Regions from separate parts of the Ochrobactrum sp. EDr1-4 genome, predicted to be linked through region 1. Evidence: riboswitches for the same ligand, from Rfam matches in the RefSeq annotation. Region 1 holds a riboswitch; the other holds the start of a gene.
What was found. A riboswitch is a leader RNA that binds a small molecule or an ion and turns the genes downstream of it on or off. The one in region 1 is predicted to bind cobalamin.
Positions count from the first base shown of each region.

Region 2: linked by a shared signal. The riboswitch ahead of ACOZHT_RS12895 (CbtB domain-containing protein) and the one ahead of nrdH (glutaredoxin-like protein NrdH) in region 1 are both predicted to bind cobalamin.

Region 1 is NZ_JBLZOF010000002.1:905,564-911,532, reverse strand. It holds gene nrdE (class 1b ribonucleoside-diphosphate reductase subunit alpha) at 1-1,540, opposite strand, end outside; gene nrdI (class Ib ribonucleoside-diphosphate reductase assembly flavoprotein NrdI) at 1,654-2,073, opposite strand; gene nrdH (glutaredoxin-like protein NrdH) at 2,098-2,319, opposite strand; cobalamin riboswitch at 2,665-2,880, opposite strand; gene ACOZHT_RS10530 (cation diffusion facilitator family transporter) at 3,212-4,138, shown strand; gene ACOZHT_RS10525 (ABC transporter ATP-binding protein/permease) at 4,451-5,969, shown strand, end outside.
Region 2 is NZ_JBLZOF010000003.1:370,479-376,447, reverse strand. It holds gene ACOZHT_RS12910 (isobutyryl-CoA dehydrogenase) at 1-505, opposite strand, end outside; gene ACOZHT_RS12905 (cobyric acid synthase) at 689-2,137, shown strand; gene ACOZHT_RS12900 (phosphatase PAP2 family protein) at 2,287-3,039, shown strand; cobalamin riboswitch at 3,070-3,303, shown strand; gene ACOZHT_RS12895 (CbtB domain-containing protein) at 3,355-3,543, shown strand; gene ACOZHT_RS12890 (CbtA family protein) at 3,627-4,349, shown strand; gene cobU (bifunctional adenosylcobinamide kinase/adenosylcobinamide-phosphate guanylyltransferase) at 4,355-4,888, shown strand; gene cobW (cobalamin biosynthesis protein CobW) at 4,893-5,948, shown strand.

The DNA.
Region 1 (5,969 bases):
TCGACTTCTCAAACCCCTTGAACGAACTGCCCTGCTCTACTGCCAAAAGATTGGAAGCGCGGACAGCGTGATAAGCCACCGTGTAGAAATAGATATTGGTGAAATCGACACCTTCTTCTGAACCATAATAGATGCGCTCACGAGCGAGGTATCCGTGCAGGTTCATCTGGCCGAGGCCGATGGCATGGCTTTCATCATTGCCGCGCGCAACCGAAGGAACCGAACCGATATGGCTCATGTTGGCAACAGCCGTCAGTGCACGGATCGAGGTTTCAATCGTCTTGCCGAAATCCGGGCTATCCATCGCAGCTGCAATATTGAGCGAGCCGAGATTGCAGGAAATGTCCTTGCCGAGATACTCATAAGACAGATCTTCGTTGAAGATGCTGGCTTCACTGACCTGAAGAATTTCTGAGCAGAGATTGCTCATGGTGATGCGGCCATCAATCGGATTGGCGCGGTTCACCGTATCTTCAAACATGATGTAAGGATAGCCGGACTCAAACTGGATTTCCGCCAGCACCTGGAAGAAATCACGCGCGTTGATCTTCTTCTTGCGGATACGACCGTTATCGACCATTTCACGGTATTTTTCAGTGATCGAAATCTCGGTCATCGGCACGCCATAGACGCGTTCAACGTCATAAGGCGAGAACAGGTACATATCCTCGTCGTTCTTCGCGAGCTCGAACGTAATGTCCGGGATCACAACACCAAGCGACAGTGTCTTGATGCGGATTTTTTCGTCGGCATTTTCACGCTTGGTATCGAGGAAGCGCATAATATCCGGGTGATGGGCGTGCAGATAAACCGCGCCCGCGCCCTGACGCGCACCAAGCTGATTGGCATAGGAGAATGAATCTTCCAGAAGCTTCATCACCGGAATAATGCCGGAAGACTGGTTCTGGATTTGCTTGATAGGCGCACCGGATTCACGAATATTGGTCAGGCTCAGTGCCACGCCGCCGCCGCGCTTTGAAAGCTGGAGCGCGGAATTGATTGAGCGACCAATCGATTCCATGTTGTCTTCAACGCGCAACAGAAAGCACGAGACCAGTTCGCCGCGCTGCTTTTTGCCAGCATTGAGGAAGGTCGGTGTTGCTGGCTGATAACGGCCCGAAATGATCTCATCGACCATTTCGCGTGCGTGCTGCTCGTTACCGCGGGCAAGAGCCAAAGCCACCATGCAAACGCGATCTTCGTAGCGCTCGAGATAGCGCTTACCGTCGAAGGTTTTCAGCGTATAGCTGGTGTAATATTTGAAAGCGCCAAGGAAGGTCGGAAAGCGGAATTTCTTGTCATAGGCATGATCAAAAAGATCGCGCACGAAATTGAAGGAATACTGGTCCAGCACTTCCCGCTCGTAATAGCCTTCTGTTACCAGATAATCGAGCTTTTCACGCAGGTTATGGAAGAACACGGTGTTCTGATTGACGTGCTGAAGGAAATATTGCTGGGCCGCCTGCCGGTCACGATGCAGCTGAATCTTGCCGTCATCATCATAGAGGTTCAGCATGGCGTTTAGCGCATGATAATCCAGCGAAGTTTCAGCGAGCTTTGATGGCTTGCTTCCTGATGCAGCGCTCGTTGCGGTGCTGGTCGCTGAGGATGACGCATGCTTTTCCGAAGCAGCGACCGTCTCGCGCTCACGGGTCAAGGTTGTGTCTGCCGTGTCCAAAATCGTTCCATCCCGTCTTTAACATTGCCAAGGTCTTCGTCCGTTCCCAAAAGCTCAAAGCGATAGAGGTATGGAACCTGACATTTTTCCGAAATTATTTTGCCTGCAAGGCCAAAGCCTTCGCCGAAATTGCTGTTCCCAGCGGCAATAACACCGCGAATGAGGGATCGGTTATCCGCATCGTTAAGAAAGCGGATGACCGGCTTGGGAACAGCGCCTTTCGCGCCACCGCCGCCATAGGTTGGGGTCACGAGCACATAAGGCTCGTTCACCCGCAACAGATCAGCATCGTCTTCATGGCTTTCCAGCGGAATACGCTTTGAGCGCATCCCAAGACGCATCACGAAGCGATGCGTGTTCTCCGAACGGCTGGAAAAATAGACAATCTGGCCCATCACAAACCCTAACAGCGATTGGGATTAGGCGAGCGAGCTGATCATATCCGGGCGGAAACCAGCCCAGTGGGCTTCACCAGCAACAACAACCGGCACCTGACGATAGCCAAGACCCTGAACCAGATCATATGCGTCGCTGTCTGCGGAAATATCGATGACAGCATATTCAATGCCCTGACGATCAAGTGCGCGGGTGGTGGCAGTGCACTGGACGCAGGCTGGCTTGCTATAGACGGTGACGTTCATTTTTTCCTCACTGGGGATAAGGGATTTTCAACAGCAATCCGAGGCCGCATTGCACCGGATCACGCTTGAAAATGAGATTTTACTGGCTGCGCTTTACGCGAACGAACACGCAAAAAACATTCACGCATTGCGAAATGCGTGCGACAAATACAAAAACTGCGGGGCAAAACACTCTTAAGAGCGCGTGTCCTGTAAACTAACCCGTACCGGGCGGACCGGAACTACTCGGCTTTAAATCAATCGACATGCTTTTCACCCCGAAGCTTGGAGGGGATATTCGGAGCGGCAAAAGACACGGCAAAACTATGCCAAAATCCTATTACGCACCAACTGACACCCCGCCCGTTGACGTTCTTGTTCAAGGCAGGTCTCCTGGCTCACGGCTTAGCGCCTTTGCCCACCTTCCCGGTTTAACCCAGTGGCATTCGGACATCGGCTAACCGCTTACAGTTGCGGGGGCAGCTACGGCTTAGCCACATCCATCATGGATATAACGCACCGTATTCCCATCTTCGCTTTCAATTCTCACGAATCGCAAGAACCTTGAACACAAGATATAGTATCTGAAGTTAAAAACTCGTCAACGGATAGACGGATCAAATTTATTTAATCTTGGCTAAATTGAGGCTTGCCTGTGAATAGCAGGGATAACGCGGGAGGGCATTCACCAATGCGCGAGCAAGCGAGTCGAACCGATTCATAGCGGCTAACGCACACCATGTCTGGACGCCGCATGGTTCATCCACATCTAAGAACACTATCGAGTGCCTAAATATAAAAAGCCAGAAATTGCCTCTTCAATAATATTCCGATAAATTAGAGCTCAATATGGGCAAGCGCGATCCATTCCGCCTTTTGACTGCCTTTATTACAAATCAATTTGGAGTAAAAATTGCATAGTGAACAATCTATTTTAAAAACATCAATAGCAGTTACAATTTTTATTGCCGGTTTTGGCGTCGCCTTTGGCCTTTTGTCAGGATCATTTTCAATTGTTTTTGACGGTGTTTATATGCTGGCAGATGCTGCGATGAGCGGACTTGCGCTTATGGTTGCTCGACTAATTACCTTGTCTGCGCTTGCTGAACCGCCAAGCGGTAAATTGCGTGATCGATTCACCATGGGTTTCTGGCATCTGGAGCCAATGGTCCTCGGCCTCAATGGTATTATGCTAACCGGCGTGGCGATTTACGCCCTTATCAATGCGATTGGCAGCTTGATGGATGGCGGGCGCGATCTCGAATTCAGCTATGCGATTTTTTATGCAGTGGTTGCACTGATCGCCTGCCTTGGCATGGCGTGGCTGGAGACGCGAGCCAACCGCAAACTCAAGTCAGATTTTATAGCACTTGATGCCAAGGCATGGATCATGTCCGGCGGCATTACTGCTGCACTCCTCATCGCCTTCACGGTGGGCTATGCAATCCAGGGCACTCATCTTGACTGGCTAACGCCTTATATTGATCCAGCGGTTCTCGCGCTGGTTTGTATCGTGATTATTCCGATGCCAATCGGAACGATCAAACAGGCATTGGCCGATATGCTGCTCGTCACACCCCTCGATCTGAAGGAACACGTTGATACCGTGGCGCGGCAAGTAGTCGAACGACACGGCTTTAAATCCTATCGCGCCTATGTCGCAAAAGTGGGCCGAGGCAAGCAAATGGAACTCTATTTCATAGTACCCCGTGACCTGCCAGCAAAGAAGCTTGAGGAATGGGATGCCCTGCGTGATGAAATTGGCAACGCGCTTGGCGGTGAAGGCCCCGATCGCTGGCTGACCATTGCCTTTACCACCGATGTAGAATGGGCTGTTTAAAAACGAATCCATTAGCGCCCATCGTTTTTGCGAGAATTGTTGAGCCGATTACCGTGCTTTTGGGGTCACAACAGCATCAGATCGTTCAATAACCACAACTATGCCATTCCAATTCGCTAAAACAATTCAACAGTTTAAAAAATGTTTCAGTTTCACCACCGAAACGTGATCGCGGAATGCGTTGACTATTAACACTTCGTTAACCACAGTTTGTTGCAATATGTTACATTGCGTTATCGACAAGGTGGTTACGAATTGAAGGCATTCCGGCAGATAAAACAGCAATCCCTGAACGCAGGGCATCGCACTGCCATGTCTCAAATGACGTCATTTTGGGGTCTGATGCGCGCCTATTGGGTGTCGGATCGCTGGAAAGAAGCCTGGGCGTTAACGGCTGCGATTTTCATCTTCACCGCCTTTATCAGCAAGACGACGGTTTGGGTGGCGGAGGCCTCCGGCCATCTGATGAATTCCATCGTCAATGTTAAAAGCGCGCCGGTTCAAAACCCGTTACTGGCCATTGCGCTCAATGCTGGCGTGCTGATCCTGCTCATGCTGGGCAAGGATGTGATCCTTGTGGGCTTCCGGCATCTTCTATCCACCACCTTGCATCGCAAATGGCGCAAGTGGCTCAATGACAGCTTCTCCGATGCGATGCTCGACCGCAACCACACGCACTTCCATCTCCAGCAAGGCAAAGGTGCAAACCTTCCCGACAACGTAGACCAGCGCTTGCAGGAATCCATCAAGGGCATGACAGGTGGTGCCATCGGCCTTGTTATGGGTATTGTCGGAGTTGTGCTCTCGGCATTCTTTATCGGCCAGAAACTGCTCGAAATCTCAACCGAAGTCAGCGGCCTTGAGTTTCTCGGTTCTTATGGCGGAGCTGTTTTGGCGTTCGCTGCGATTGTTCTCTATGTGCCTATCGGCACGTTCATTGCCATTAAGATTGGTCGCAAGCTGGAACAGCTCAATCTCGGCATGCAAAAAGCGGAAGGCTCTTACCGCGGCGAATGGACCACATTGCTGCGCCGCAGTTTCCAGATTTCTGCGTCCGATGGCGAAAGAGTTCAGCGCTCAGTCAATAAGCGCCTTTACAAAGATGTAGACGGAACATGGAACCGCCTTAACCGCTTCGATGCCGCCTATCTCGCTTTCTCGCAAGCCTATGGCTTCCTGTCCAATCGCATCATCGCCTATATCCCGGGCATCGTGCCCTATATGAGCGGTGCGGTTAGCTTCCGCAATTACGTAACGGGCGCTGAACTGGTCGCTGCCATGATCAATGATTGCTCATGGTTTATTCAGGTTATGCCTGCCATCGCAAATTTGCGTGCAAATGCGGGTCGTGTCATGGGGCTGGCACAGTCAATCGAAGCTGTTCAGGAACCGGGCGCATTCTATGCCAAGTCCGGCGTCAATCGCTTTAGCTTTGCAACGCAACATCAGCGTTTTGGCCTTTCAGTGCGCAATCTTGCGCTCATGCAAGGACCGGACACGGAAACACCCTTTCTGCGCTCTGGCGTTATCAATATCCGGTCGGGCGATTGGGTCTATATGCGTGGTGAATCCGGTTCCGGAAAAACGTCTTTTATTAAAGCGCTGAATGGTCTCTGGGCTTATGGGGCTGGTGAAATCATCTATCCTGAAAGCCGGAAAACCATTTACACGCCGCAGGAAGCCAAATTTCCGAACGTGTCATTAAAGCAGCTCATCTGCCTTCCTGAAGCTGAGAGCGAGTTCAATGATCTTGCGGTCGCTTCCGTCTTGCATGAAGCAGGACTCGGAGAGTTTATTCTACGGATGAATGACGAGAATGCTGACGGCTCGG
Region 2 (5,969 bases), on a different contig from region 1:
CGGTCGCACCTGCACCGGAAATAAACTGCTTTGTTCCGTTGAGAATGTAATGATCGCCATCTCGCTCTGCACGCGTCCGTAGTGCAGCCGCATCCGAGCCTGAGCCAGGTTCGGTCAAGCAATAGCTTGCAAGCCAATCCATCGATGTGAGTTTGGGCAAAAATGTCTGGCGATGGTTCTCGTCGCCAAACGTATCGATCATCCATGCTGCCATATTGTGAATGGATATAAAGGCTGAAAAGGCAGGGCAAGCCTCGGCCAGTGCCTCAAATATCAGGACGGCATCAGAACGCTTAAGTGCTGATCCACCGACGTCGTCGTGAACATAAATTCCGCCCATACCAAGCGGTCCGGTTTGTTTAATCACCTCTATGGGGAAATGCTTGTCGCGATCCCATTGCAGCGCATGGGGCGCAACAAAATCAGTTGCAAAACCGCGTGCCATGTCCTGAATGGCTAATTGATCTTCATTGAGTTCAAACTGGCTCTGGTTGGCAGTATCCATGGTTTCCTCCCTATGAGCACCGCGCCTCCTGATGGGACTAGATCACAATGGCTCGTGGCTGCCAACGCTCCATTGGAATAATCTTGCTCACTTTTGTAATAAACTGATGCGCATTTTTGCATATAAGGTCGCTGGAACTGCTGGCGATTGCCAGTCGCATAAACTTGGGATAGGCAAGCGCGCATGACACGCGCAATCATGTTTCAGGGAACGGGTTCGGATGTCGGCAAAAGTGTTCTTGTTGCCGGTCTATGCCGCGTTGCCCGCAATCGCGGACTGATAGTTCGGCCATTCAAGCCGCAAAACATGTCTAATAATGCGGCCGTCAGCGATGACGGTGGCGAGATTGGACGGGCGCAATGGCTTCAAGCTCTGGCGTGTGGCGTTCCGTCATCGGTGCACATGAATCCGGTTTTGCTGAAACCACAGACCGATATGGGCAGTCAGGTCGTTGTTCAGGGAAAAGTGCGTGGTGAGGCGCGTGGCCGATATTATCAGCAGTTAAAACCGCAATTGATGGCGGCAGTTATGGAATCTTACGCCATCATTAGCGAAGGCGCTGATTTGGTGCTCATCGAAGGTGCGGGATCGCCTGCCGAAATCAATCTGCGCGCTGGCGATATTGCTAATATGGGCTTTGCTACACAGGCCAACGTGCCGGTGGTTCTGGTGGGCGATATTGACCGCGGTGGGGTAATTGCCTCGCTGGTCGGTACGCACACAATCCTGTCCGACGAGGACCGTGCAATGGTGCACGGCTTTTTGATCAATAAGTTTCGCGGCGATATTACGCTGTTTGATGACGGTCTGGAGGCGATAACGCGTTTTACCGGTTGGCGCTCCTTCGGTGTTGTGCCTTGGCTGAAAGCCGTGTCGCGCTTGCCTGCCGAAGATTCGGTTGTCTTGGAACGTGCTACGCGCGGCGATGCCAAAGCATTGAAAGTAGCGGTTCCGATGCTACCACGCATCGCAAATTTTGATGATCTCGATCCATTGAAGGCCGAAGATCAGGTGGAGGTTGTTATGGTTCCCCCTGGACAGCCTCTGCCGAACGATGCCGGTCTTGTAGTTATACCGGGAACCAAATCCACAATTGCTGACTTGATTGCCTTTCGTGAAAATGGTTGGGAGCGCGATTTGCACGCGCATGTGCGACGTGGGGGGCATGTGCTTGGGATATGCGGCGGGTTTCAGATGCTTGGAAACCGCATTAGTGATCCTCATGGCATTGAAGGGTCGGTGCGCGAGATTGATGGCTTGGGCTTACTTGATGTTGAGACAATCATGGAGCCAGAAAAAGTTGTTCGCAATGTTCAGGCTCAATCAATGCTTTATGATGTAGCCCTCGAGGGCTACGAAATACATATCGGTCGCACGCATGGCGCTGATGCGATACGCCCATTTTCAAAAATTGATGGTCATGACGACGGAGCCGTATCAATAAACGGCCGTGTCATGGGGACGTATCTGCATGGCGTTTTTTGTGCTGATGAGTTTAGGCGAAATGTCCTTTTTGCTCTCGGAGTGCGTAGCTCAGTTGAGCATTACAGAGAAAGTATAGAGGGCGCGCTGGATCAGCTCGCGAAAGGGTTGGAAGATTCTCTCGATATTGATGCAATTTTTTCAATTTGATAATTTATAATATTAAAGAATAATAAAATACAATTACTTTAAATAGATAGTAATATATAATTAAATACTTAATTATTTAAAAATGCATGAACAATATTTTGACTATATTAAATTCTAAAATTTTTTTTATTTATTTTTAGAGGTTGATCGTGCGTATTGCGTCTTATTTTGGCGCTGACTATGAACGTTATTCTCTCCGCTTGGAGAAGAATTTTTTATATTTTTTTATTCTGGTCAGCGGTTTTTTTATTGTGTTTCCTCAGGTGGATATTGATGTGTCTCGATATTTTTATCGTGCTGGCGATTTCGTTATCTCTCAACATCCCTATTGGGTCGCTTTGAGAGATTATCACAGGCTCAGTCAGTTCTATATTATTGGTCTGCTGCTGATGTTGCTTGTAGTCTATGCAATATCGCAACGCCCCTTAAACGCTATATCTCCACATAAAATTGTCTATGCTGTTTTAACTTTTGCCTTTGGTCCTGGCGTGTTGGTGCAGACACTGAAGTTTATTATTGGTCGTGCACGTCCAAGACATCTGATGGAATTTGGTGGAACGGCCGATTTTACCCCAGCTTGGCAGTTTGCGAACGCTTGTCGTCACAGTTGTTCGTTTCCATCAGGTGAGTCGGCAGCGGCAGCTGCAATGCTTTCATTGCTCATTCTCGTGCCACGGCCTTATCGTGTTTGGGCAGCAGGGGTTCTCGTCCCTTTACTTGTTTCCATTTCGCTCAACCGTGTTTTTATGGGGGCACACTTTTTGTCTGATGTCGTTATTGCATGGGTTTTGATAATTGGATTGATGATATGGCTGTGGCCTCGAGTTGCTCGCAACGCCGATACCATTGACGATTGGGTTCGACAAAAAGGCTCAGGGCTGCGTAAGCGCCTTTATAAGTAGATTGATTGACGCCGCATTGGTGAAAGCCTAGTGTCGATCTACACAACAGGTTTTGCCGGGACGAATCCCGGCGATACCAAAAGGGAATGCGACGGACGGACCCAATCCGGGCGTCTTTATCGCAGCCGACCCCGCGACTGTAGAGCGGAGAGGGATGAGGCAAGCCGGTTAACCGGCAGCCACTGGAAACACAACGTTTCTGGGAAGGCGCTCCAAACCCTACGACCCGTGAGCCAGGAGACCTGCCTGTAGTGTGAAGGGCATTTTGTCCGCACCCCATGGGAGGTTTTCCCTGCTGCCTACACGGAGGTTGTCATGGCTGCGCGTACCCAAAATTCTATTCCCAATACTATAGCTATGCCGCTTGCAACGCGTCTTGCGACAGCTGTCGTTTCGCTGCTTCTTGGCGCGTTTCTGATATACGGCGTGGGTCTCGCCCATTCGGATACGCTGCACGATTCAGCGCACGATACGCGTCATTCATACGGGTTTCCCTGCCACTAAGCCGATTAGCTTTTTGAAACAGGAAATGAGCAACGCTTGATGGTGGACGGCCATCGGCGAATAATTGCTGTTGAGGGAATAAAATGTTGATCCGTTATCTTTTGGCCACGCTTGTTGCTGGTCTTCTTGCCGGGCTCCTCGTGACGCCTGCTATGTATTTGAAAACCGTTCCGCTGATTATTCAGGCGGAAACCTATGAAGACGCTGGCGGCGGTCATAGCCATGGCGAAGCCGAAGCGTCTGCACCGCACGACCATGCCGCAGCTGCGGCGAGTGAAGGCGAAGAAGAGGAGGGCGCTGAACTTCCGTTTGGTCGCCTTGGCAACACATTGCTTGCCAACCTCGTAGCCGGTGCAGGCTTTGCTTTGCTTTTGGGTGGTATTGCTTTGCTGCTTGGTCGTCGGATCACACCGCAGAACGGTATCCTTTGGGGGATGGCAGGTTTCTTTGCGGTCGCCTTCCTGCCCGCTCTGGGACTTTCGCCGGAACTGCCTGCCATGCCTGCGGCCGACCTCGCACAGCGTCAGCTTTGGTGGATTTCGACCGTCGTCTTGAGTGGCGTCGGCATTTATCTACTGGTTTTGCGTGGCGAGATTATTTCCAAAATCCTGGGACTTGTGCTGATTATCGCACCGCATCTCTATGGCGCGCCGCACCCTGAAGATATTGCATCGCCAATCCCGTCACTGCTTGCTTCGCAATATGCCGTCGCATCGCTTGCAACAAACCTGTTCATGTGGGCTGTCATTGGGCTTGCGCTGGGCTGGTTCATTCAGGCTTATGCGAAGTCAGATATTGAAGGCTGATAGATATGGCTCTGCTCCGAAATGAAAATGCAAAAACCACGTTCGTTCTTGGCGGAGCCCGGTCTGGTAAGTCGTCTTATGCGGAAAAACTGGTTGAAGGGACAGGCCTTCAACCAGTCTATCTCGCGACGGGACGTGCATTCGACACGGAAATGGAGAGCCGCATCTCCATTCATCGCAACAGTCGCGGGGACGAATGGCAGACGGTTGAAGAACCGCTCGACCTTGTGGGGGCACTTCAAAAACACGCGGGACATGACCGTTTCGTGCTTGTCGATTGTCTGACGCTCTGGATCACCAATCTGATGATGGCAGAGCGGGATATTGCTGCTGAAACCGAGACGCTGGTTACAGCATTGCCTCAGCTTTCAGGTCAGGTTGTTTTTGTTTCCAACGAGGTCGGCTTGAGTATTGTGCCGGAAAATCGCATGGCGCGTGAATTTCGCGATCATGCCGGTTTTCTGCATCAGGCCGTGGCGTCGGTGGCGGATGAAGTTTATTTCATAGCGGCAGGATTGCCGCTCAAAATGAAGGGTTAATTTGATGCAGGGACAAAAGATTCCAGCGACCGTGATCACCGGATTTCTTGGTTCGGGTAAAACAACGCTTATTCGCAATCTGCTGGAAAACGCCAATGGCAAGCGCATTGCGCTCATTATCAATGAGTTTGGCGATCTCGGTGTCGATGGCGGAATTCTTAAAGGTTGCGGTATCGAAAGCTGCCGTGAAGAAGATATTATTGAACTGAACAATGGCTGCATCTGCTGCACCGTTGCTGATGATTTCATTCCGACCATGACCAAGCTTCTTGATCGTGCGGATCGTCTTGATCACATCGTGATTGAGACTTCGGGTCTGGCGCTGCCGCAGCCGCTGGTTGCTGCTTTCAACTGGCCCGAAATCAAAACGCAGGTGACGGTCGACGGCGTGGTGACTGTGATCGATGCTGCCGCTGTTGCTGAAGGCCGTTTTGCGGACGATCACGACAAGGTGGATGCACAGCGCGCAGCGGACGATTCTCTTGATCATGAAAGCCCTTTAGAGGAACTTTTTGAGGATCAGATACATGCGGCTGACCTCATTGTTCTCAACAAGGCCGACCTCATTGATCCGTCGAAACTTGATAGCGTGAAGGCCGATGTGGCGGAACGTTCAACACGTCGCGTCAACATGGTGCCAGCAAGCTTCGGCAAGATTGGTGCGGACGTACTGCTCGGCCTCGGCGTTGGTACGGAAGACGATATCGCCAACCGCAAATCGCATCATGAAATCCATCATGCTGATGGTCATGAGCATGATCACGACGAGTTTGAAAGCTTTGTGGTTGAAGCAGGTTCGGTTGTTGATCCAAAGGCATTTACCGAAAAGCTCAAGGGCATAATTGCGGAACATGATGTTCTGCGTCTCAAAGGCTTTGTCGATGTGCCGGGCAAGCCGATGCGTCTGGTTGTGCAGGCTGTTGGTCCGCGTATTGAGCACTATTTCGATCGCCCGTGGGGCAAGGATGAACTGCGCAATACGCGTCTTGTCGTCATTGGCCTGCATGAGATCGATGAACAGGCTATCACCAAAGCCGTGAAAGACGCTGTTACTTCGTGAGGAACAATTGTGAAGTGACTA